4 regions of the Streptomyces sp. NPDC050674 genome follow, and region 3 is predicted to be linked to each of the others. Evidence: riboswitches for the same ligand, from Rfam matches in the RefSeq annotation. Region 3 holds a riboswitch; each other region holds the start of a gene.
What was found. A riboswitch is a leader RNA that binds a small molecule or an ion and turns the genes downstream of it on or off. The one in region 3 is predicted to bind cyclic di-AMP.
Positions count from the first base shown of each region.

Region 1 (5,103 bases), on a different contig from region 3:
CTGCGGTCGGCGAGCAGGACGGCGAACCGGTCGGCCCAGCCGACGAAGGCCCCGTCGGGGCCGGGGTCGCCGACGCCCTCGGTGAAGCTGTCCCCCAGCGCCACGTACGACCCGATCACTGCTCTGCTGTCACTCTTCGAATCGTCTGCCACAACGGTCCATGATTCACCCTTGAATGTGACTTACGCGACCGTAGGAAGGGGTTGACTGGCGGTGAGATAAGCCACTCCCAAAGTGTTCGCCAACTCCGGAATACACCGCTTGTCAGGGATGTTTCGGGGTGAACCGCCAGACCCGGAATCCGCTGATCCGGAAATGGCTCCAGACGGTCCGGAAGGCGAAGTGCCCGCCCGTGTAGGGCTGCGGGTCGGTGTGGTCGAAGACGAGCCGCCCGTTGTTCCACCATTGGACCGTGGAGCCGTCGGAGACGATCCGGACCCGGTTCGGCTCGTTCGCGGCCAGCAGCGGCTCGGTGCAGTCGAGGACCAGGGGCCGCACGCCGGGCTGGCCGACGTAACGGCGCAGCCGGGTCGTGGTGTTGTAGTTGGCGCCGTAGCCCGCGTAGTAGGTCGTGAGGTGGTCGTACTCGTCGAGGGCGCCGCCGCGCGGAGTCGCGAAGAGGTCGCCCGGAGAGCGGACGTCGGTCGCGTTCCAGAAGTTGTTGAGGTCCGAGACCCGGTCGTTGGCCCCGCCCTCGGAGACCGGGGTGGCGGTGTACTCCAGCAGGTACGGCCCTTCGAGTCGCCGCCTGAACCACACGGTGGCACCGCTCGGCACGTCGATCTCCAGGACGCCGCGGGAGGCGGTGACGGTGCCGCCGTCCTGGAGTTCGGTCGCCCACTGCCCGAGGCCGTGGCAGAAGTCGTCGCGGGCGACGAGGCGGCGGGGCGCGGCGTGCGCGGGCGCCGTCGGCGAGAGGACCGCGTACGCGGCTCCGGCGGCCAGGGCTGCGAACGCTCTGCGGGTGGTCGGCACGGGACACAGCTCCTCGGGATCCGCCGGGAAGGCTCTGGAAAGCGCTTGCACTCCGGACGGGATCACTCTGTCCCAACTGCCGCCGCCTGTCGATCCCTTGATGCGCCATCGGCCGCACACGCCGAAGGCCGGACCCGGGGTCGGGGTCCGGCCTTCACAGGCGTGTCAGGCGGGTGGTCGTGCGGTCGGTCAGCCGACGGAGACGCCGTGCGAGCGCAGGTAGGCGACCGGGTCCACGTCCGAGCCGTAGTCCGGCGTGGTGCGGATCTCGAAGTGCAGGTGCGGTCCGGTCACGTTGCCGGTCGCACCCGACAGGCCGACCTGCTGCCCGGCGGTCACGGTCTGGCCGGCCGAGACGGACAGCTGGGACAGGTGGGCGTACTGGGCGTAGAAGCCGTCGGCGAGCTTGATGACGACCTGGTTGCCGTAGGCGCCGCCCCAGCCGGCGGAGACGACCGTGCCCGCGCCGACGGCCTTGAGGGAGGTGCCGGTCGGGACGACGAAGTCGACACCGGTGTGGTAGCCGCTGGACCACATGCTGCCGGACATGTGGTACGGGGTGCCGATGGTGGCGCCGTTCACCGGGAGGGTGTAGCCGCTGGAGTTGCTCTGCGCGGCGGGCTCGGCGGCGGCCGGCTTGGCGGCGGTCTCCGCCTTCGGTGCCGGGTCGGCGGCGGACTGCTCGGGGGCCGAGGCCTTGGGCGTCGAAGGGGCGGACGGCTTCGGCGCGCTCGCCGCCTTCTTGCCGATCGACAGCTTCAGGCCCGGGTGGATCAGCGACGGGTCGGAACCGACGGCGTCACGGTTGTCGGCGTAGAGCTTCTTCCAGCCGCCGCTGACGTGCTGGTCGGCCGCGATCTTCGCGAGGTAGTCGCCGGCCTTCACGGTGTAGACGCGGGAGCCGGTGGCGTTTTCGGCGGCCTTCTTCTCAGCGGCCGGGGCCGACTGGACGGCCTTTTCCGGAGCCGACTGCGGGGTGGCGGCGTGGGCGCCGGCGGCCCCCATGAGCGGGAGGGCGAGGGCGGCCCCGCCGGTTCCGGCGACGGCGATGGAGCGGGTGAAACGCTGGGTCTTGGGGCGGCGGTGCTTACCCTTCGCGGGCATGGCGAATTCCTCTCCGTCGCCTGCGAGGTGAGCTGTCGGGTGCGAGCTGGAGATGCCCGGCCGCGCCGAGGCGTGGCTTAACCCCAAGCCGTTCCGGGAACCGGAACAGGCGTCTTACCTGTGGGTCCCCCGCTCCTGCCGTACGTCGGGTCAGTGTGTGCGGGCTCCGGGCGGCGGCAGGATTAGGCGTCCGTCCGGATTGGTGTGGAACGTAAGCGACCAAGACGCAATAGGACAAGCTTGCGGTTGCCCGCGACGGTGCTCCCCTCACCGCGCCGACACATTCCGCCGTCACCGAGCGTGGATTACCGATCTCCCGCTTTGCTCAATAACCCTGCGCATTGCCGGAATTACGTGAACATGGCGACAACACATCGTCACGAATATGACGATGGTCACGCGCCCCGACCTCATCTCCTTTACGATCGGGGCACGTTATCCCCTTAACTACCTAAGCGCCCTATTCGGACAGAAGGGCTACTTCCGCTTAAGGCGGACGACGGTGGCGTCGAGATCCCCGCCCAGGCCGACCCGGAGTCCGTGATGGAGCAGCAGGGCACCTCGGTGAACTTCGCCCGTTTCGAGGCATTCGTACTCCGCTGCCGGATCGAGGCCGCGCAGCCGGAGTGCCGGGACGGGCTCGCCGTAGCGCTGCGCCTGGAGCCAGGCGAGCACGACGGTCTCCTCGCCGAGGACGTACTGCACGGCGCTCAGTCCGCCCTCCGGGGGGCGCAGCCGGTACAGGTCGCCGCGTTGCACCACGGGCCGGATCTCCTTGTAGAGCCCGACCCACTCCGCCGCCTCGGCCAGCTCCTCGGCCGTCCACTTCGTGAGGTCGCCGCCGACCCCGAGCACCCCGGCCATGGCACTGACGAACCGGAACCGCAGCGAGCTGGCCCGGTGGTTGAGCATGGCGTTCGGACTGTCGGTGACCCAGGCGGCCATGACCCGGGGCGGATGGATCTGGCTGAAGCCGTGCTGGATGGCGAGCCGGTCCAGGGGGTCGGTGTTGTCGGAGGTCCACACCTGGTCCGTGCGGCCCAGCACGCCGAGGTCGATCCGGCCGCCGCCACCCGAGCAGGACTCGAAGGCCACACCCGGGTGGGCGGCCCGCAGCCGGTCCAGCAGGGCGTACAGGCCGCGCACGTGGTCGACCCACAGCCGCTGCGGGTAGGGGTCGTCGGGCCAGCCGGCATCGGTGAAGCAGCGGTTGAAGTCCCACTTCACGTAGTCGATCGGCGCGCTGGAGAGGAGCCCGTCGAGCTGCTCCCACAGGTACTCCCGGACATCCTCTCGCGCGAGGTTGAGGACGAGCTGATTGCGGAACTCCGTCCGCTTTCGCCCTGTTTGGTACTGCACCCAGTCGGGGTGCGCGCGGTACAGATCGCTGTCCGGGTTGACCATCTCGGGCTCGACCCAGATGCCGAACCGCATGCCGAGTCCGCGCACATGATCGGCGAGCGGCTTCAGCCCGCCCGGGAAGCGGTCGGGGTTGGGAGTCCAGTCGCCGAGCCCGGCCCGGTCACTGGTGCGCGCCCCGAACCAGCCGTCGTCGACCACGAACAGCTCGACGCCCATGGCGGCGGCCCGCTCGGCGAGCGCCCGCTGCTGCTCCTCGGAGATGTCGAACTCGGTGGCCTCCCAGGAGTTGAACAGCACCGGCCGGTCCTGCCCGGCGTCCGGGATCACATAGGCGCGCTGGTAGGCGTGCCAGGCCCGGCTCGCCCCGCCGAAACCACCGTCGCTCCAGAGGCCGGCGAAGACGGGGGTGGTGTACGACTCACCCGCGTCCAGCGTCAGCAGGCCCGAGTCGTCGTAGCCGGCGCCGCCGGTGATCTGCACGCGCGCGTCGGGGAGCTGGGCCACGGCGATCCGCCAGGAGCCGGACCAGCCGAGGGCGCAGCCGTACACCTCGCCGTGCTCCTCGGTGGCGTCGGTGTCGAGGGCGACCCAGGGCAGGTGCTGGTGGGAGGTGTGGCCGCGGCGGCTGCCGATGACCTTCTCGCCGTGGGTGAGGGCCGAGCGCGTCAGCCGGGACTCGGCACCCCATCGGCCGTGCAGCTGGGAGAGCCGCCAGGCGTCACGGTCGGGCAGCGTCCAGGTCGCGGAGTCGGCGCGCAGCAGCTCCAGTGCCGGTCCCCGGTTGTCCAGGGTCACCCAGCGCTCGACGACGTCCGTCGAGGCACGCATCCGGTAGTGCAGCGTCACGGTCAGGCCGTCGTCGCGGAACCGGAGTCTCAGCTCGTCGTCCTGGGTGTCGTGTCCGTCGAAGGTCCACTCGGTGCCGCGGCGCCCGGCCGTGCGCACGGACAGGGCGGGGCGCACGAAACGGGGGCCGCCCTCGACCGGGTACTCCTCCCGTCCGTCGAGCGGGGACTCGAAGGGCCAGTACTCGGGCAGCGGCCGCACGGTGAGGGCCTCGGCGTCGGCGAGGCCGATCCTGGGGCCCCAGTGCAGGTGCAGCAGCTCGTCCCGGTCGGTGACATGGACGGCATAGCTGCTGGCCGGCCCGGAGAGTACCCATGTACGACCGTCTTCGGAAGTGTCCAGCATCATGGCCTCACAGATTCGAACAAGCCCGACCAGAGGCGACCAGGCGGCAACATCATCGAGTGCCGCGGGGGCTCCGGGCAACGCTTGTGGACAACTCATTGCCCCAGGCAGGCATGTCGTATCGTCGAGTGACGCCCGTCGACGAGCCGCGCCGGCGGCGCCGAAGGGGAGGAGCCCTCGTGACACAGCAGGTCCCGTCGACCGAGCCCGAGCTGGCCGGAGTGCGCAACTTCCGTGATCTGGGCGGCCTTCCGACCGTGGACGGCCGGCGGGTGCGGCAGGGCGTGCTGTTCCGCAGCGGCCATCTCGCCCACGCGACCGGGGAGGACGCCGCCTTCCTGGCCACTCTGGGCCTGCACACGATCTTCGACTTCCGCAACGCCGCCGACCAGAAGCTCGAGGGGCCGGACGTCGAGCTGCCCGGCGTGCGCAATGTGAACCTGCCGCTGAGCGACCCGGCCGACGGCGCCG
Region 1 covers NZ_JBFAIG010000001.1:489,884-494,986, forward strand. Annotated here, with positions in the region: gene AB0I06_RS02030 (SGNH/GDSL hydrolase family protein) at 1-119, opposite strand, end outside; gene AB0I06_RS02035 (DUF6250 domain-containing protein) at 265-975, opposite strand; gene AB0I06_RS02040 (peptidoglycan DD-metalloendopeptidase family protein) at 1,165-2,079, opposite strand; cyclic di-AMP (ydaO/yuaA leader) riboswitch at 2,084-2,245, opposite strand; gene AB0I06_RS02045 (alpha-galactosidase) at 2,557-4,632, opposite strand; gene AB0I06_RS02050 (tyrosine-protein phosphatase) at 4,812-5,103, shown strand, end outside.
Region 1: linked by a shared signal. The riboswitch ahead of AB0I06_RS02040 (peptidoglycan DD-metalloendopeptidase family protein) and the one ahead of AB0I06_RS25800 (M23 family metallopeptidase) in region 3 are both predicted to bind cyclic di-AMP.

Region 2 (5,103 bases), on a different contig from region 3:
TCGATCGTCGCCTCGGCGTTGCCGCCCGTGCCCTTGACCGCGACGACGGTTCCGAGCCCGAACTGGTCGTGTGTGACCCGGTCCCCGACCGCGAGCGACACCACCGGCTTCTCCGAGGTGCGGCGGGTGGCGAACCCGGAGGCGCCCGAGGCGGACGAGCGGGAACGGGACGACGACAGCGAGGCCGCCACCGCCGAGACCGGCCCGGAGGACGCGGGCGCGGTCGCACCGGTGCGCTTCCACTCCAGGTGCGCCGCGGGGATCTCCTCCAGGAACCGGGAGGGCGGGTTGTAGGAGGGCTGGCCCCAGGCGCTGCGCAGCGTGGAGCGCGTCAGATAGAGCCGCTCCCGCGCGCGGGTGATGCCGACGTAGGCCAGGCGCCGCTCCTCCTCCAGCTCCTTGGCCTGTCCGAGGGCGCGCATGTGCGGGAAGACGCCGTCCTCCATGCCGGTGAGGAAGACGACCGGGAACTCCAGGCCCTTGGCGGTGTGCAGGGTCATGAGCGTGATGACGCCGTCGCCGTCCTCCTCGTCGGGGATCTGGTCGGAGTCGGCGACCAGGGCGACCTGCTCGAGGAAGTCGGACAGGGAGGCCTGCTCGTCCTCGCCGCGCTCCTGCTCGAACTCCATGGCGACGGCGGCGAGTTCCTGGAGGTTCTCGATCCGGGTCTCGTCCTGCGGGTCGGTGGAGGCCTGGAGCTCGGCGAGGTAGCCGGTGCGTTCCAGGACGGCCTCCAGCACCGTGGCCGGTCCGGCGCCGGACTCGACGATGGTGCGCAGGTCCTCCATCAGGGTGTTGAACCGCTTGACGGCGTTGGTGGAGCGCGCGGCCATGCCGTACGCCTCGTCGACGCGCTTGAGCGCCTGCGGGAAGCTGATCTTCTCGCGCTGGGACAGGGCGTCGATCATCGCCTCGGCGCGGTCACCGATGCCCCGCTTGGGGACGTTGAGGATCCGGCGCAGCGGCACCGAGTCCTCGGGGTTGGCCAGCACGCGCAGGTAGGCCAGGACGTCCCGGACCTCCTTGCGCTCGTAGAAGCGGACGCCGCCGACGACCTTGTAGGGCAGGCCGACGCGGATGAAGACCTCTTCGAAGACACGGGACTGGGCGTTGGTGCGGTAGAAGACGGCGACGTCGCCGGCCTTGGCCTCGCCCGCGTCCGTGAGGCGGTCTATCTCGTCGGCGACGAACTGGGCCTCGTCGTGCTCGGTGTCGGCGACGTAGCCGGTGATCCGGGCACCGGCGCCCGCGTTGGTCCACAGGTTCTTGGGACGGCGGGACTCGTTGCGCTCGATGACCGCGTTGGCCGCGCTGAGGATGGTCTGCGTGGAGCGGTAGTTCTGCTCGAGCAGGATCGTCGTGGCGTCCGGGTAGTCCTCCTCGAACTGGAGGATGTTGCGGATCGTCGCGCCGCGGAAGGCGTAGATCGACTGGTCGGCGTCGCCCACCACGCACAGCTCGGCGGGCGGGACCTCGGCCTCGGGCGGTACGTCGACCGGGTGCTCAGCGGTGCCGACGAGCTCGCGGACCAGGGCGTACTGGGCGTGGTTGGTGTCCTGGTACTCGTCGACCAGGACGTGCCGGAAGCGGCGGCGGTAGTGCTCGGCGACGTCCGGGAAGGCGCGCAGCAGGTTGACCGTCGTCATGATCAGGTCGTCGAAGTCGAGTGCGTTCGCCTCGCGCAGCCGCGACTGGTACATCGCGTAGGCCTGGGCGAGGGTCTTCTCGAACCCTCCCCCAGACTCCGTCTGGGAGGTGCCCCCAGTGGCCTGGGCGGCGAAGTCCTCCTCGTCGATCAGCTCGTTCTTCAGGTTGCTGATCTTGGCGCTGAAGGACTTCGGCGGGAAGCGCTTGGGGTCGAGGTCCAGGTCGCGGCAGACCAGGGCCATCAGCCGCTTGGAGTCGGCGGCGTCGTAGATCGAGAACGACGAGGTGAAGCCGAGCCTCTTGCTCTCGCGCCGGAGGATGCGCACGCACGCGCTGTGGAAGGTCATGACCCACATGGCGTTCGCGCGCGGGCCGACCAGTTGCTCGACGCGCTCCTTCATCTCACCGGCGGCCTTGTTGGTGAAGGTGATCGCGAGGATCTGGCCGGGGTGCACGTCCCGCTCGGCGAGCAGGTGGGCGATGCGGTGCGTGAGCACACGGGTCTTGCCGGAGCCTGCGCCGGCCACGATGAGCAGCGGGGAGCCGGAATGGACGACGGCGGCGCGCTGGTTGTCGTTCAGCCCCTCCAGGAGGGTGGCGGTGTCCACCACCGGGCGGGGGGCGCCGTCCCGGTAGTAGGGGTCGTGGTCCGGCGGCGCGTCGAACTTCCCGCCGAACAGATCGTCCGGGATCGACTCCGGAACGTGATCGTCCTCGGGCGGCGGCGGGGGCTCGTCCGCGGGGCCCCGCCGGGCCTGGAGGTCCGCCAGGAAGCTGTCGTCAAAGAGGCTGCTCATCGCTCTCCGAGTCTAGGGCGCCCCACTGACAGCACGCCGCCGCCCCGAGAACATCGCCGGAACCTCGCCGCGCACCCGGCCGCGGATCGACCGTCCGGCGGCGCATTGTCGCCCTCCATGACCGGCCGGTGACGGCCTGCTACACCCTCCTCATTCGTGGACATGTCGTGATCAACCGCCCCGGATCGTTCACTCTCCGCAACGCTCATGAGTAAGGTCACGAAAATGTATCGGGCATATCACCCATCAACCTTCACAAGGGCCACACGAATTGGCTACGGTGCGATCAGGCCGCATGACCCCCACCGGCGAACGTCGCCGGGCCGCGCGGCCTCCGCCGAGTCCGGTGTGCCGCAGCGGCAGCCGGAGCCGGGGACCCAACCGTGAACCTGGGGTGAATCGGCCCGACTCCCTGTGCGGAGAAGGCCGTAGGGCAACCCTTCCGAACCATCCGCCCGAACCCGACAGCTAACCCGGTAGGCGGAACGTGGAAGGAGTCGCCTCCCTTGGCGTCGCACCGCAAGTCGCGTCCTACGGGTACGCGCGTGGCAGGCATACGGACCCCCGCCCTCGCAACGGCGGCCCTCACCTCCGTGGCCCTGCTGTCCCAGTCGGCCAACGCCACCCCCGAGGCCGACGACAAGCCCAGCCTGGAGGACGTCGAGAAGAAGGTCGGCGACCTGTACCGCCAGGCCGAGTCGGCCACCGAGAAGTACAACGCGGCCAAGGAGAAGACCTCGAAGCAGCGCAAGCGCGTCGACACCCTCCTGGACGACGTCGCCCAGCGCACCCAGAAGCTCAACGAGGCGCGTGAGGAGCTGGGTTCCTTCGCCTCCGCCCAGTACCGCACCGGCGCCGCCGCCCCGGACACGGCCACGTTCCTGCTCGCGGACACCCCGCAGGACTACTTCGACCAGACCCAGCTGATGGACCGGATGACGGGCCGTCAGAAGGTCGCGGTCGACGACTACGTCACGCAGCAGTCCGAGACGATGAAGAAGCGCCAGGAGGCGACCGAGAGCCTCGAGACGCTCACCGAGTCGCAGGGCGACCTGAAGGCAGCCAAGGCCACCGTCCAGCGCAAGCTGGCCGACGCCCGCGAGCTGATGTCCCGGCTGACCGCCGAGGAGAAGGCCCGGCTCGCGGCGATCGAGCGGGAGAAGCGGGAGGAGGCCGCCCGCAAGGCCGACGAGCTGGCCCGGCAGCAGGCCGCCCGGCAGACGGCGCAGGACCAGGCGGCGGGGCAGCGGGAGGGCGGGTCCTCCGCCTCGGGGTCCACGGGCTCCGGCTCGTCCTCCGTGACCGTCCCGGCCGACTCCTCGTACGCCACCAAGGCCGACAAGGCGCTCGCCTTCGCCCGTGCCCAGATCGGCAAGCCGTACGTGTGGGGCGCCGTCGGCCCGGGCTCCTACGACTGCTCCGGACTCACCCAGGCCGCCTGGAAGGCCGCGTCCGTCACCCTGCCGCGCACCACCTACGACCAGGTGAACGCCGGCACCACGGTCCCGCTCTCCCAGGCCCAGCCCGGTGACCTGGTGTTCTTCTACGACGACGTCACCCATGTCGGGATCTACATCGGCAACGGCATGATGATCCACGCCCCGAAGCCCGGCACGTACGTGCGCGAGGAGTCGATCTACTACGACGGCGAGTCGGCGATCCACAGCGTGGTGCGTCCGGCCTGACGGTCTTGGTCCGATTTTGAGGGGCACGCGCGCGTGCCCCTCTCCCCGCGCGCACGGCGCTGCCTAGCATCGGCGCCATGCCCGGTCTCCCCCTGTCCGCCGCCCTGTGCGCGATGTACGCGCTGACGACCGGCGCCCTGGCGGTCGGTCTCGACTCGGCGGGGTACGAGACCCTCTCCCGTGTCGCCCTCGTCCCGGCCTGCGCGGCCTGGGCCGGGGCGGTCGCGTACGCCGTGCTGCGGCCCTCGCGGCCGCGGTGGCCGGCGCAGACGCCGACCGCGCTCACCTTTACGGCGGCGACCGCCCTGATCGGCACCGGCTTCTGCGCGGCCGGCTGGCAGCGGTCGGCCGCGGCGCTGCTGGCGCTCGCGGCCCTGCTGTGGGCGGCGCTGCTCGTCGCGGCGAACCCGGAGCGCCGCGGCACGGTGTTCCTGCGGTGTGCGGCCACCCAGGGGCTGGCCGTGCTCGGCGCCACGCTCGCCGCGGCCGAGTCGGCCGCCTGGCTCGCCCACGCGGCCATGGTGCTGTTCTGGCCGGGGCTGGTGCTCTACTGCTTCGCGCTGCTGCGCTTCCCGCCGCGGGAGGTGACCGAGGGGCGCGGGGACCACTGGCTCGCGGCCGGGGCGCTCGCCCTGTCGGCGCTGGCCGGGGCACGTCTGATCAGCGCCGACAGCGCCCGCATGTACCTGTGGAACGACGACGACCACGCCGTCCTCGGCAGGGTGACGGCCGGGCTGCTCGTGCTCACCCTGGTCTGCTGCGTGGGCCTGCTCACCGCCGAGCTCGCCTGGCCCCGGCACGGCTACGACGTGGCCCGCTGGGCGACCGTCTTCACCGCGGTCGGCACGGCCGTGGCCGCCCTGGCCGTCGCCGCCGCCCTGGACGCGCCCTGGCTCGACGCCCTCGGCGAGGTCCTGCTGTGGATGACCGTGGCGGCCTGGCTCGGCTGCACCGCCTGGGCGCTCACCTCGGCG
Region 2 covers NZ_JBFAIG010000005.1:235,103-240,205, forward strand. Annotated here, with positions in the region: gene pcrA (DNA helicase PcrA) at 1-2,444, opposite strand, end outside; cyclic di-AMP (ydaO/yuaA leader) riboswitch at 2,770-2,943, shown strand; gene AB0I06_RS11405 (NlpC/P60 family protein) at 2,951-4,129, shown strand; gene AB0I06_RS11410 (hypothetical protein) at 4,207-5,103, shown strand, end outside.
Region 2: linked by a shared signal. The riboswitch ahead of AB0I06_RS11405 (NlpC/P60 family protein) and the one ahead of AB0I06_RS25800 (M23 family metallopeptidase) in region 3 are both predicted to bind cyclic di-AMP.

Region 3 (5,103 bases):
CGCCCTGGCCGCCTACGCGCAGGCCCTGCTCTTCGCCGCCACCGGCGATCGGCGGCATGCGGAGAAGGCCAGGCAGCTCATGGACGCCTGGGCGGCCACGCTGCGCCGGCACACCGGGGAGAAGGCCGCGTTGCAGGCCGGCTGGACCGGGTCGGTGTGGGCCCGGGCCGCCGAGATCGTGCGGCACACACCCGGCGGGGGCTGGCCGGCCGCGCGGGTGCGCGGCTTCGAGGACATGCTGCGCACCGCCCACCTCCCCCAAGTCGTCGCCTCCGACCCGGACTTCACCGGATCCTGGGACCTGGTGGCGATCGACGCCGTCATCTCCGTGGCGGTATTCCTCGGCGACCACCGGGTCTTCGGCCATGCCCTGGAGCGCTTCCGGGAGCGCGTGCCCGCCTACCTCTACCTGGAGAAGGACGGCCCCGTGCCGCTCACCGTGCCCGGCTCCGGCGTGGACGGCCCGCAGCGGATGGCCTCGTACTGGTTCGGCCAGACCACGTACCGGGACGGCGTCTCCCAGGAGACCTGCCACAGCTTCCGGCACGTGGGTGCCTCGCTCGCCGCCACCGCCCACATCGCCGAGACGGCCTGGCACCAGGGTGTCGACCTCTACGGCGAGATCGAGGACCGGCTGGCGGCCGCGCTCGCCCTGCACGCCCGCCACGAACTGGACGGGCACGCACCCGAGTGGCTGTGCGGCGGCCGGGTCGAGCGGGGTCTCGGACCCCATCTGGAGGTCGCCCTGCACCATCTGGAGGAACGGCGCGGCCGGCCCGTCCCCGCCGCTCACGAACTGGCCGTCCGGGCCCGGCCCACCGGCACCGACGACCTGTTCACCGCCTGGGAGACCCTCACCCACGCGAGCGCCCCGGACGGCTGAGCGACGGGTGTGCACGAGCTGTCCCGCGGATGGCGTACACTGGAATCACAACGACGCGGGGTGGAGCAGCTCGGTAGCTCGCTGGGCTCATAACCCAGAGGTCGCAGGTTCAAATCCTGTCCCCGCTACTGAAGGCCGAGGGCCGGAATCCGAAAGGGTTCCGGCCCTCGGTGCTTTTCCAGGACGGTCTCACGGAGGCCCTCACGCTCGGTGAGCGAACCACCCCGTTCCGCATCACAACTGACACACCGTCAAAACCCGTCAGTCACTTGCGAGGTGGTCAACTCGCCCGATTTAAGCCGGTCATGGCAGGTAAGTCCGCGTGAAAAAGGTTAATGATCAAGTGGAATCGCTGGAATACCCCTCGTGCGTCTATTAACGTTCGATAACGCAGCGCGGTCGTCCCAGCCGTCACAGAAGGCGGCTCCGTGCGCACGCGCCGAATCCCGAAAGGGAACCGGGGAACCACCACTTGGGGTGAATCGGGCGGATACCACCGTGGAAGCACGGCGGGTATACGCGCGTAGGAGACCTTCCTGCTCCGAACCCGTCAGCTAACCCGGTAGGCGAGAAGGAAGGAAAGGAGCACGCCCACGTGGCGTCCAACCGGCCTGCCCCCGCGGCCCCGTTCGCGCAGAAGCGCGACACCGACACCTTCGGTTACGGCGGTCAGCGCACCGACGAGGGCCCGTTCCAGGAGTGGAACCCCACCGAGGAGTCCATCCGTCCCGTCCGTGGCCGGCACCGCGTCACCAAGCAGCGCGGCGGAGGTCTCGCCCGCAGCTCCACCGTCCTGGGCGTCGGCGTCATAGCCGCCGTGGGCGCCGGCGGCATGGCCAGCGCCCAGACCGGCAAGCCCCCGGTGTCCATCTCCGTGCCGGACCTGCCCTCGGTGGGTTCCCTCATCTCGGACGACGACACCCCCGAGGGTTCCGCAACCCCGCTCAGCAGCCTCGGCACCGCCACGGCGGACCCCGAGGAGAGCACCTCCGGCGCCGGCGAGGCGCTGCGCGCCCGGATCATGGCGCAGGTCGAGCACCAGCAGGAGCAGATCGAGACCAAGGCCGCGCAGGATGCCGCGGCCGCCGCCGAGAAGGCAGCGGCAGAGGCCGTCGCCAAGGCGGAGAAGGAAGCCAAGGCCAAGGCCGCCGAAGCCAAGAAGAAGGCGGAGGAGGAGGCCAGGAAGAAGGCCGAGGCCGAGCGGCTCGCCGCCCTCGCCAAGCAGTACACGCTGCCGACCTCCTCGTACACCATCACCTCCAGCTTCGGCCAGGCAGGCGCCTACTGGTCCTCCGGCTACCACACGGGCCTGGACTTCGCCGCGCCCACGGGCACGCCGATCAAGGCCGTGCACAGCGGCACCATCACCGAGGCCGGCTGGAACGGCTCCTACGGCTACAAGACCGTCCTCACCCTCGATGACGGCACCGAGATCTGGTACGCGCACCAGTCCTCCATCGGCGTCAGCGTCGGCCAGAAGGTCAGCACCGGCGACGTCATCGGCCGCGTGGGCGCCACCGGCAACGTCACCGGCGCGCACCTCCACCTGGAGGTCCACTCCGCCGGATCCGCGAGCGGCATCGACCCCATGGCGTGGCTGCGGGGCAAGGGACTCACCCCCTGAGCGGTCCACACCCGTGGAAACACCGGCGGCCCTGACGACGACCCCCCGACGTCAGGGCCGCCGGTTCTCCGTGTTTACGGGAACTTTGCGTCCGTTGCGGAATCAGGCATTCCTGTACGGGCGTTGACACGGAGCATGACTTCTCTGCGCAAGCTCGGCTCTTCCGACCTCGAGGTCTTCCCCCTCGCCCTCGGCGGCAACGTCTTCGGCTGGACCGCCGACCAGGACCGGTCGTTCGCCGTCCTCGACGCCTACACCGCCGCCGGCGGCAACTTCGTCGACACCGCCGACGTCTACTCGGCGTGGGCCGAGGGCAACCGGGGCGGGGAATCCGAGACCATCCTCGGCCAGTGGCTCGCGGCACGCGGGAACCGCTCCGACGTGATCGTCGCCACGAAGGTCAGCCAGCACCCCGACTTCCAGGGCCTGTCCGCCGCCAACATCAAGGCCGCGGCCGACGCCTCCCTGCGCCGCCTCGGCACCGACCACATCGACCTCTACTACACGCACTTCGACCGGCCCGACGTGCCCGTCGAGGAGATCATCGGCGCCCTCGACGAACTCGTGAAGGCCGGGAAGGTGCGGCACATCGCCGCCTCCAACATCTCCCCCGAGCGGCTGCGGGAGTCCCTGGAGTTCTCCGACCGCGAGGGACTCGCCCGGTACGTGGCCCTCCAGCCCCAGTACAACCTGGTCTCCCGCGACACCTACGAGGGCGCCCTCCAGGACCTGGCCGAGCGGTCCGGCCTCGCGGCCGTTCCGTACTACGCGCTCGCGTCCGGCTTCCTCACCGGCAAGTACCGGCCCGGCACGACGGTCGAGAGCGCCCGGGCGGGCGGTGCCGCCAAACATCTGGAGACCGAGCGGGGGCGCCGGGTGCTCGACGCCCTCGACGAGGTCGCCGGGGCGCACGACGTGCCCGTGGCGACGGTGGCCCTGGCCTGGCTCGCCGCGCAGCCGACCGTGGTGGCGCCGATCGCCTCCGCGCGGACGGTGGAGCAGCTGCCCGCCCTGGTGGGCGTCGGCGAGCTGACGCTCACGGACGCCGAGGTCGCCCGCCTCACGGAGGCGTCTGCCTAAGAGCGGTAGGGGTTGTACGCCGGGTACGGCGCCGCCCGGTAGCCGTACCCCTGCCCGTACACCCCGTGCACGGGCCAGGGCGGCGGCGCCACCGGGACCGGAGGGGCCGTGACCCGTGCCGCGTGGTCCAGCGCGGGGCGGGCCGCCTCCCGGCGCCGCCACAGCTCGCCGAGCAGCTCCTGCTCCCGTACGGCGAAGCCGGCCCCGGCGCGGCCCCGCCGGGCCCGGTGGCGCAGGAACGCCAGCGACGTGGCGTACGCCTCGTACCGCGCCACCTCCCGGGCCGCCGTCTTGCCCGCGTGGCGGCGGGCGTACCGGCGGGCGATCCGCCGGGCCCGCATCGAGCCGAGCGCGTACGGCTCGGCCGGTGTCAGCCACCCGGCCACCGCGTAGGCGGGCAGCTCCGCCCGGACGGTCTTCAGCTCCCGCTGCCGCGTCCAGATCACCAGCCACGTCAGCAGCCCGAAGATGGGCACCATGAACGCCGCGTACACGGCGAAGAACCCGTACTCGCCGAACGCCGACGAGCCGTTCCACATCGCGTGCATGCCCATCGCGAGCAGCAGGCCGCACAGCGGGAAGACCACGCGCCGCAGGCGTCGGCGGTCCGTCGAGAGCGCGCAGATGCCGAAGCCGATGCCGGTGAGGACCGTGAAGAGCGGGTGCGCGAACGGCGACATGATGATGCGCACGAAGAAGGTCGCCGCCGTGACGGAGGCGATGCCGGTGCCGCCGGTGAGCTGGTCGGTGCCGAAGGCCGTGCCCAGGTAGAGGATGTTCTCCGTGAACGCGAAGCCGGTGGCGGTCACACCGGCGACGACGACCCCGTCGACGATGCCGGTGAAGTCGCGGCGCCGGAAGAGGAAGACCAGCAGGACGGCGGCCGCCTTGGCCGACTCCTCGACCACCGGCGCTATCACCGTCGCGCCGAGGGTGTCCGCGCTGGACGGGTCCGCCGTCGCCGTCGCTATCCATCTCGTCGCGAAGCTGTTGGCGACGATCGCTATCAGTGCCGCCGCGCAGGCGCCCCAGGCGAAGCAGAACAGCAGGTTCCGCCAGGGGCCGGGTTCGACGCGGTCCAGCCAGCGGAACGCGGCGAGCAGCAGGGGCACCGGCAGGACGGCCAGTCCCAGCCCGACCAGGAACCCCTCCGTGCCGGTCTCCTCGCGGACCAGGGCGAGGATGACCAGGCCGGATATCGCCAGGAGCGTGCTCAGCGCGCCGTAGCGCACCCAGGCGCGCTGCCACCAGTGGGCGTGCCGCAGGGGGCCGCCCGGGCCGGCGAAGGGAGCGCCGTCGGTGGGACCGCTGGGGTACGACGGATGGGGAGGGCTGGTGGCCACGGCATTGACCCTAACGACGGATGGGAGCTGTCCGCAGGCGGGAGAGGCGCCAGAGGGGGGTCAGGCGCCGGCGGGGGACTGGTCCACGTGCTGTACGCGACGGAAGAGGAGGTCGTTCACGACATGTCCCTTGTCCAGTCCCTGGCCCTCGAAACGGGTCAGCGGACGGAAGT
Region 3 covers NZ_JBFAIG010000017.1:19,113-24,215, reverse strand. Annotated here, with positions in the region: gene AB0I06_RS25810 (alginate lyase family protein) at 1-883, shown strand, start outside; tRNA gene AB0I06_RS25805 (tRNA-Met) at 938-1,011, shown strand; cyclic di-AMP (ydaO/yuaA leader) riboswitch at 1,311-1,467, shown strand; gene AB0I06_RS25800 (M23 family metallopeptidase) at 1,479-2,507, shown strand; gene AB0I06_RS25795 (aldo/keto reductase) at 2,643-3,587, shown strand; gene AB0I06_RS25790 (PrsW family intramembrane metalloprotease) at 3,584-4,930, opposite strand; gene trmB (tRNA (guanosine(46)-N7)-methyltransferase TrmB) at 4,991-5,103, opposite strand, start outside.

Region 4 (5,103 bases), on a different contig from region 3:
GCCCTGCCCCAACGGGCCCCGCTCATGGGGCAGGAAGCCGGCCGGCTCGAGCCCCTCGTACACCACGGCGACCCGGGCCCCCGGCCTGACCCGGCCGACGGCTTCGGTGAACTCCGGTTCCATGAAGGGGTTGCGCGGTGCTCCGGAGGCCGCGCGCAGCGCACGCCAGCGCTCCTTCTCTTCTTCACCGAGCTCCCCGGCCCCCGCCACGCGAATGCGCCCACTGCTCAACCTGACCCCCCGATCAAGTCCCCCCTGGACACATGGAAGGTACCGCTCTATGCGGCCTCTCGGGTAGGTAGCGGAGCATGTTGTTGCCAACCGGTGCAGAGGCCTTCAACCGGGCAATCGGCGTGCCCTGTGCGATGAAACGAAGGGCCGCGTTGTCCGTATTCTCTGATCATGGCCGCACCCCTCGCATATTCACTCATCGCCACCGATCTGGACGGGACGTTGCTGCGCGGCGACGACACCCTCTCCGAACGGTCCCTCGCCGTGCTCGCGCGGGTGGCGGACGCCGGTGCCCAGCACCTCGTGGTGACGGGCCGGCCGGCGCCGAGAGTGCGGCCGCTGCTGGACGACCTCGGCTGCACGGGGCTCGCGGTGTGCGGGCAGGGCGCGCAGGTGTACGACGCCGGCGCGGACCGGCTGCTGTGGTCCATCACGCTGGACCGGGAGCTGGCCGAGACCGCCCTCGGCAAGATCGAGGCCGAGGTGGGGCAGGTGTACGCGGCGGTCGACCAGGACGGGGTCGACGGGCTCACGCTGATCGAGCCGGGCTATCTCATGCCGCACCCGACCCTGCCCGCGGTGCGGGTCGAACGGCGCGACGACCTGTGGGGCGAGCCGATCAGCAAGGTGCTGCTGCGCCATCCGCACCTGTCGGACGACGCGCTGGCGGCGACGGCCCGCTCGGTGGTGGGTTCCCTGGCGACGGTGACGATGTCGGGGCCCGGCACGGTGGAGCTCCAGCCGTGCGGGATCACCAAGGCGACGGGCCTGGCGCTGGCAGCCGAGCATCTGGGGCTGCGTCCGGCGGACACCATCGCCTTCGGCGACATGCCCAACGACATCCCGATGTTCGACTGGGCCGGCCACGGCGTCGCGATGGCGAACGCCCATCCCGAACTCAAGGCCGTGGCCGACGAGGTCACCCTGTCGAACGAGGACGACGGCATCGCCGTCGTCCTCGAGCGACTGCTGGGCGGGGCGGCTCAGTACGGTCCGTTGACGTTGTCGATCGAGCCGTAGCGGTCGGCCGCGTAGTTGCAGGCCGCGGTGATGTTGGCGACCGGGTCGAACGGGTCGAAGGAGGTGCCGTCCACGTGGTAGGCGGCGAACGTCGGGTCGATGACCTGGAGCAGGCCCTTGGACGGGGTGCCCGCTGCGGCGTTCGAGTCCCAGTTGTTGATCGCCAGCGGGTTGCCGGACGACTCGCGCATGATGTTGCGGTAGATGCCGTCGTAGGACCCGGGGATCCCCTTCTGCGCCATGATGTCCAGCGACTCGCGGATCCAGCCGTCCAGGTTGTTCGCGTAGGTCGTGGCCGACGCCTGGGTGGCCTGCGCGACGCCCGTGGCGGGCTTCGCGGCCGGCTTGGCGGGGGCGGACGACCGGGTGGCCGTCTTCTTCGCGGCGTTCGCCTTGGTGGTCTTCACCGTCAGCTTCAGACCCGGGTGGATCAGCTTCGGGTTGTCGCCGACGGCGGCGCGGTTGTCCTTGTAGAGCCGCTTCCAGCCGCCCCGGACGTCGTACTTGTCCGCGATGCGGGCCAGCGAGTCGCCCTTGACCACGGTGTACGTGAGCGATGTGGCGGGCTGGGCCGCGCGGGGCGCGGACTGTGCGGCGACGGGGGCGCTCTGGGGCTCGGCGGCGCTCGCCTGGGCGGCGCCGAGGAGCGGGAGGGTGAGTGCGGCTCCGCCGGTGCCGACGGCGATGAAGCCGCGGGTCAGCGGGTTGGTTCTGGGGCGACGGTGCTTGCCTCGTCCGGCCATGACGATGTTCCTCTCCGGCGCCTGCGAGGTGAGCTGTCGGGTTCGGGCCGGGAGGTGCCCGGCCGCGTACGGCGCTGTGTGCCGTGCGCGGCTTCACCCCGAGCCGTGCCGCTGTGCGGACCGGCGACTTACCTGGGTCCCCCGCTCCTGCCCTGCGTGAGTGAGTCGGTTCCAGTGGGGAGTCCGGGCGGCGGCAGGATGAGGCGTCCGCCGGACAGGGCGGGAACGTATGCGAGAGCACATGTCCGGAACAAGCGCCTCAGTCACATATCACGTAGTTGACCTTGGTCGGAGGCATTTGGGCCGCTTGATCCTTTGCGGCAGCCAAGGGCTCAACTTGCTTTCCGGAAAAGGGGGTACGGGGCGAGGTGGGAGGAGGGCGGGAAAGCGGAGGCAGTGATTCAACTCACTGATCACGAGTCCGCAGGGCATTTTTCACCAACAGGAATTTGCTTACCCAAAGCGGCAAATGGTGCATAGTTCACTACCCTTGGGTAAGTCGATAAATATCTGTTCTTATGGGTTGATCGAAAACATTGCGGTCGTGATCGGATACCGCCCGGCCTGTAACCCTGGGCGCTGGCGGTGATCGAAACGTGACCGGATACGCTGACTCGAGTGAGGGCAGCGACCTATCGACAAACCGCGTAATCACCGGCAGACACAGCAGACAGGAGACCCCTCGTGACCGACGTCGGGCCGTTCGGGCTGAGCGTGCGGGACCAGGCTCTGGAAGCCGATGTCCAGGCCGGACTGACGGCTGTCGAGGAAGGCTTGCTCGAGGCCACCAAGAGTGAGGTGCCCTTCATCACGGAGGCCGCCCAGCATCTGGTGCGCGCCGGCGGCAAGCGGTTCCGTCCGCTGCTCGTGATGCTGTCCGCCCAGTTCGGCGACCGGCACGCCCCCGGGATCGTGCCCTCGGCCGTCGTCGTGGAGCTGACCCACCTCGCCACGCTGTACCACGACGACGTCATGGACGAGGCCGCCGTGCGCCGCGGCGTCGCGAGCGCGAACACCCGCTGGGGCAACTCCGTCGCCGTCCTCACCGGCGACTTCCTCTTCGCCCGCGCCTCGCACATCCTGGCCGACCTCGGCCCGGAGGCCGTGCGGGTGCAGGCCGAGGCGTTCGAGCGCCTGGTGACCGGCCAGATCCTGGAGACGGCCGGACCGCAGGACGGCCGCGACCCCGTCGAGCACTACCTGGACGTGCTGGGCGGCAAGACCGGCTCGCTGGTCGCCGTCTCGTGCCGGTTCGGCGCGATGATGTCCGGCGCCGACGAGACGGTCGTGCACGTGCTGACCCAGTACGGCGAGCGCCTCGGCGTCGCCTTCCAGCTCGCGGACGACGTCCTGGACATCGCCTCCGACTCCCACGAGTCCGGCAAGACCCCCGGCACCGACCTGCGCGAGGGCATCCCCACCCTGCCGGTGCTGCGGCTGCGCGAGCGGGCCGCCCGGCTCGGGCTCGCCGAGGACGTCGCCCTGTGCGAGCTGCTGGACTCCGACCTCACCGACGACGCACGGCACGCGGAGGCCCTGCGCCTGCTGCGGGCCCACCCGGCGCTGGAGCAGGCCCGGCGGGACACCGTCCGTTACGCCCAGGACGCCCGCGCGGCGCTGGCCCCGCTGCGGGACTGCGCCGCGAAGACGGCGCTCCTGGAGCTGTGCGACGCCGTGGTGCACCGGGCCGGCTGACACCTCCTCCCCGTACGACCCCTACGGGTCGGGGGAGAAGCCCGGCCTCCGTGTCATACCCCAGCAGTACACGGAGTTGAGCCCGGGGTCTGACGTATCTCCCTGGCCGATTTGGTCAGATGGTGACCACGGAAAGCACCACTCCTCACCTGTTCGGGTGAGAATGGCGGCTCAGGGACGAGTGCGTGCACGACACGGACAGCCGCCGCCGACCACGGAGGTAGGGCACACATGGCACCGTACGCATCCGACGACAGCACGACCGCCGGGGAGGCCGACGAGCAGCGCTCCGGGCGGCGCACCGCCGCGCGGTACATCGTCCCGGTCACGGTGATCGGGGTGGCCGCCGCGACGATCGGCCTGGTCCCCGCGCTCGCCGACTCCGGTGACCCCGACCTTCCGAAGATCACCGCCCAGCAGCTCATAGAGAAGATCGCCAAGTCCGACGTCGAGCAGCTGTCCGGCACCGTCAAGATCAGCACCGACCTCGGTCTGCCGAACCTCGGCGGCCTGGAGTCCGGTCTGCTGTCCGGTGCCGCGGGCGGGGGCGAGGACGGCTCGTCGGCCGACCCGACGGCCAAGCTCACCGAACTGGCCTACGGCACGCACACCCTGCGCGTCGCCGCCGACGGCCCGGACCGGCAGAAGCTGTCGCTGCTGGAGAACGCCGCCGAGTACAGCCTCATCCACAACGGCAAGGACGTCTGGGGCTACGACAGCAAGTCCAACGAGGTCTACCACGGCACCTCCTCCGAGAGCCGCGAGCGCGGCAAGGACCAGCAGCCGCCGGCCCTGCCGAAGGACTTCGCCGAGGAGGCCCTGAAGGCGGTCGACGACACGACCTCCGTGACCGTGGACGGCACCGCCCAGGTGGCCGGCCGGGACGCCTACAAACTCGTCGTCGAGCCGAAGCAGTCCGGCTCGACGGTCGGCGCGATCACCGTCGCCGTGGACGCCGAGACCGGCATGCCGCTGAAGTTCACGCTCACCCCGGCGAGCGGCGGCGCCGCCGTCGTGGACGCCGGCTTCACGAAGGTCAGCTTCGCCAAGCCGCCCGCCTCGACCTTCGACTTCACCCCGCCCAAGGGTGCGAAGGTCACCGAGGAGAAGGACGCCGAGGCCTCCGGCGAGGCTCACGGCAAGCCCTTCGGCCTCGGTGAGGCGCCCGGGCACGCCCCCAAGGGCGGAAAGGACCTCGACGAGGGTCCCGACGGCATGAAGACCATCGGCGAGGGCTGGAACGCCATCGCCACCTTCGACACCGGCGGCGAGGGCGTGCCCTCCGGCAAGGCCGGCGGCGACCTCGGCGGCTTCATGGACTCGCTCGGCGAGAAGGTGCACGGCACGTTCGGCTCCGGCACGGTCTTCTCGACCCGCCTGGTCAACGCCCTCATCACCGACGACGGCAAGGTCT
Region 4 covers NZ_JBFAIG010000015.1:144,414-149,516, forward strand. Annotated here, with positions in the region: gene AB0I06_RS24555 (GNAT family N-acetyltransferase) at 1-231, opposite strand, end outside; gene AB0I06_RS24560 (HAD family hydrolase) at 403-1,251, shown strand; gene AB0I06_RS24565 (LysM peptidoglycan-binding domain-containing protein) at 1,215-1,994, opposite strand; cyclic di-AMP (ydaO/yuaA leader) riboswitch at 2,000-2,175, opposite strand; gene AB0I06_RS24570 (polyprenyl synthetase family protein) at 2,679-3,689, shown strand; gene AB0I06_RS24575 (DUF2092 domain-containing protein) at 3,921-5,103, shown strand, end outside.
Region 4: linked by a shared signal. The riboswitch ahead of AB0I06_RS24565 (LysM peptidoglycan-binding domain-containing protein) and the one ahead of AB0I06_RS25800 (M23 family metallopeptidase) in region 3 are both predicted to bind cyclic di-AMP.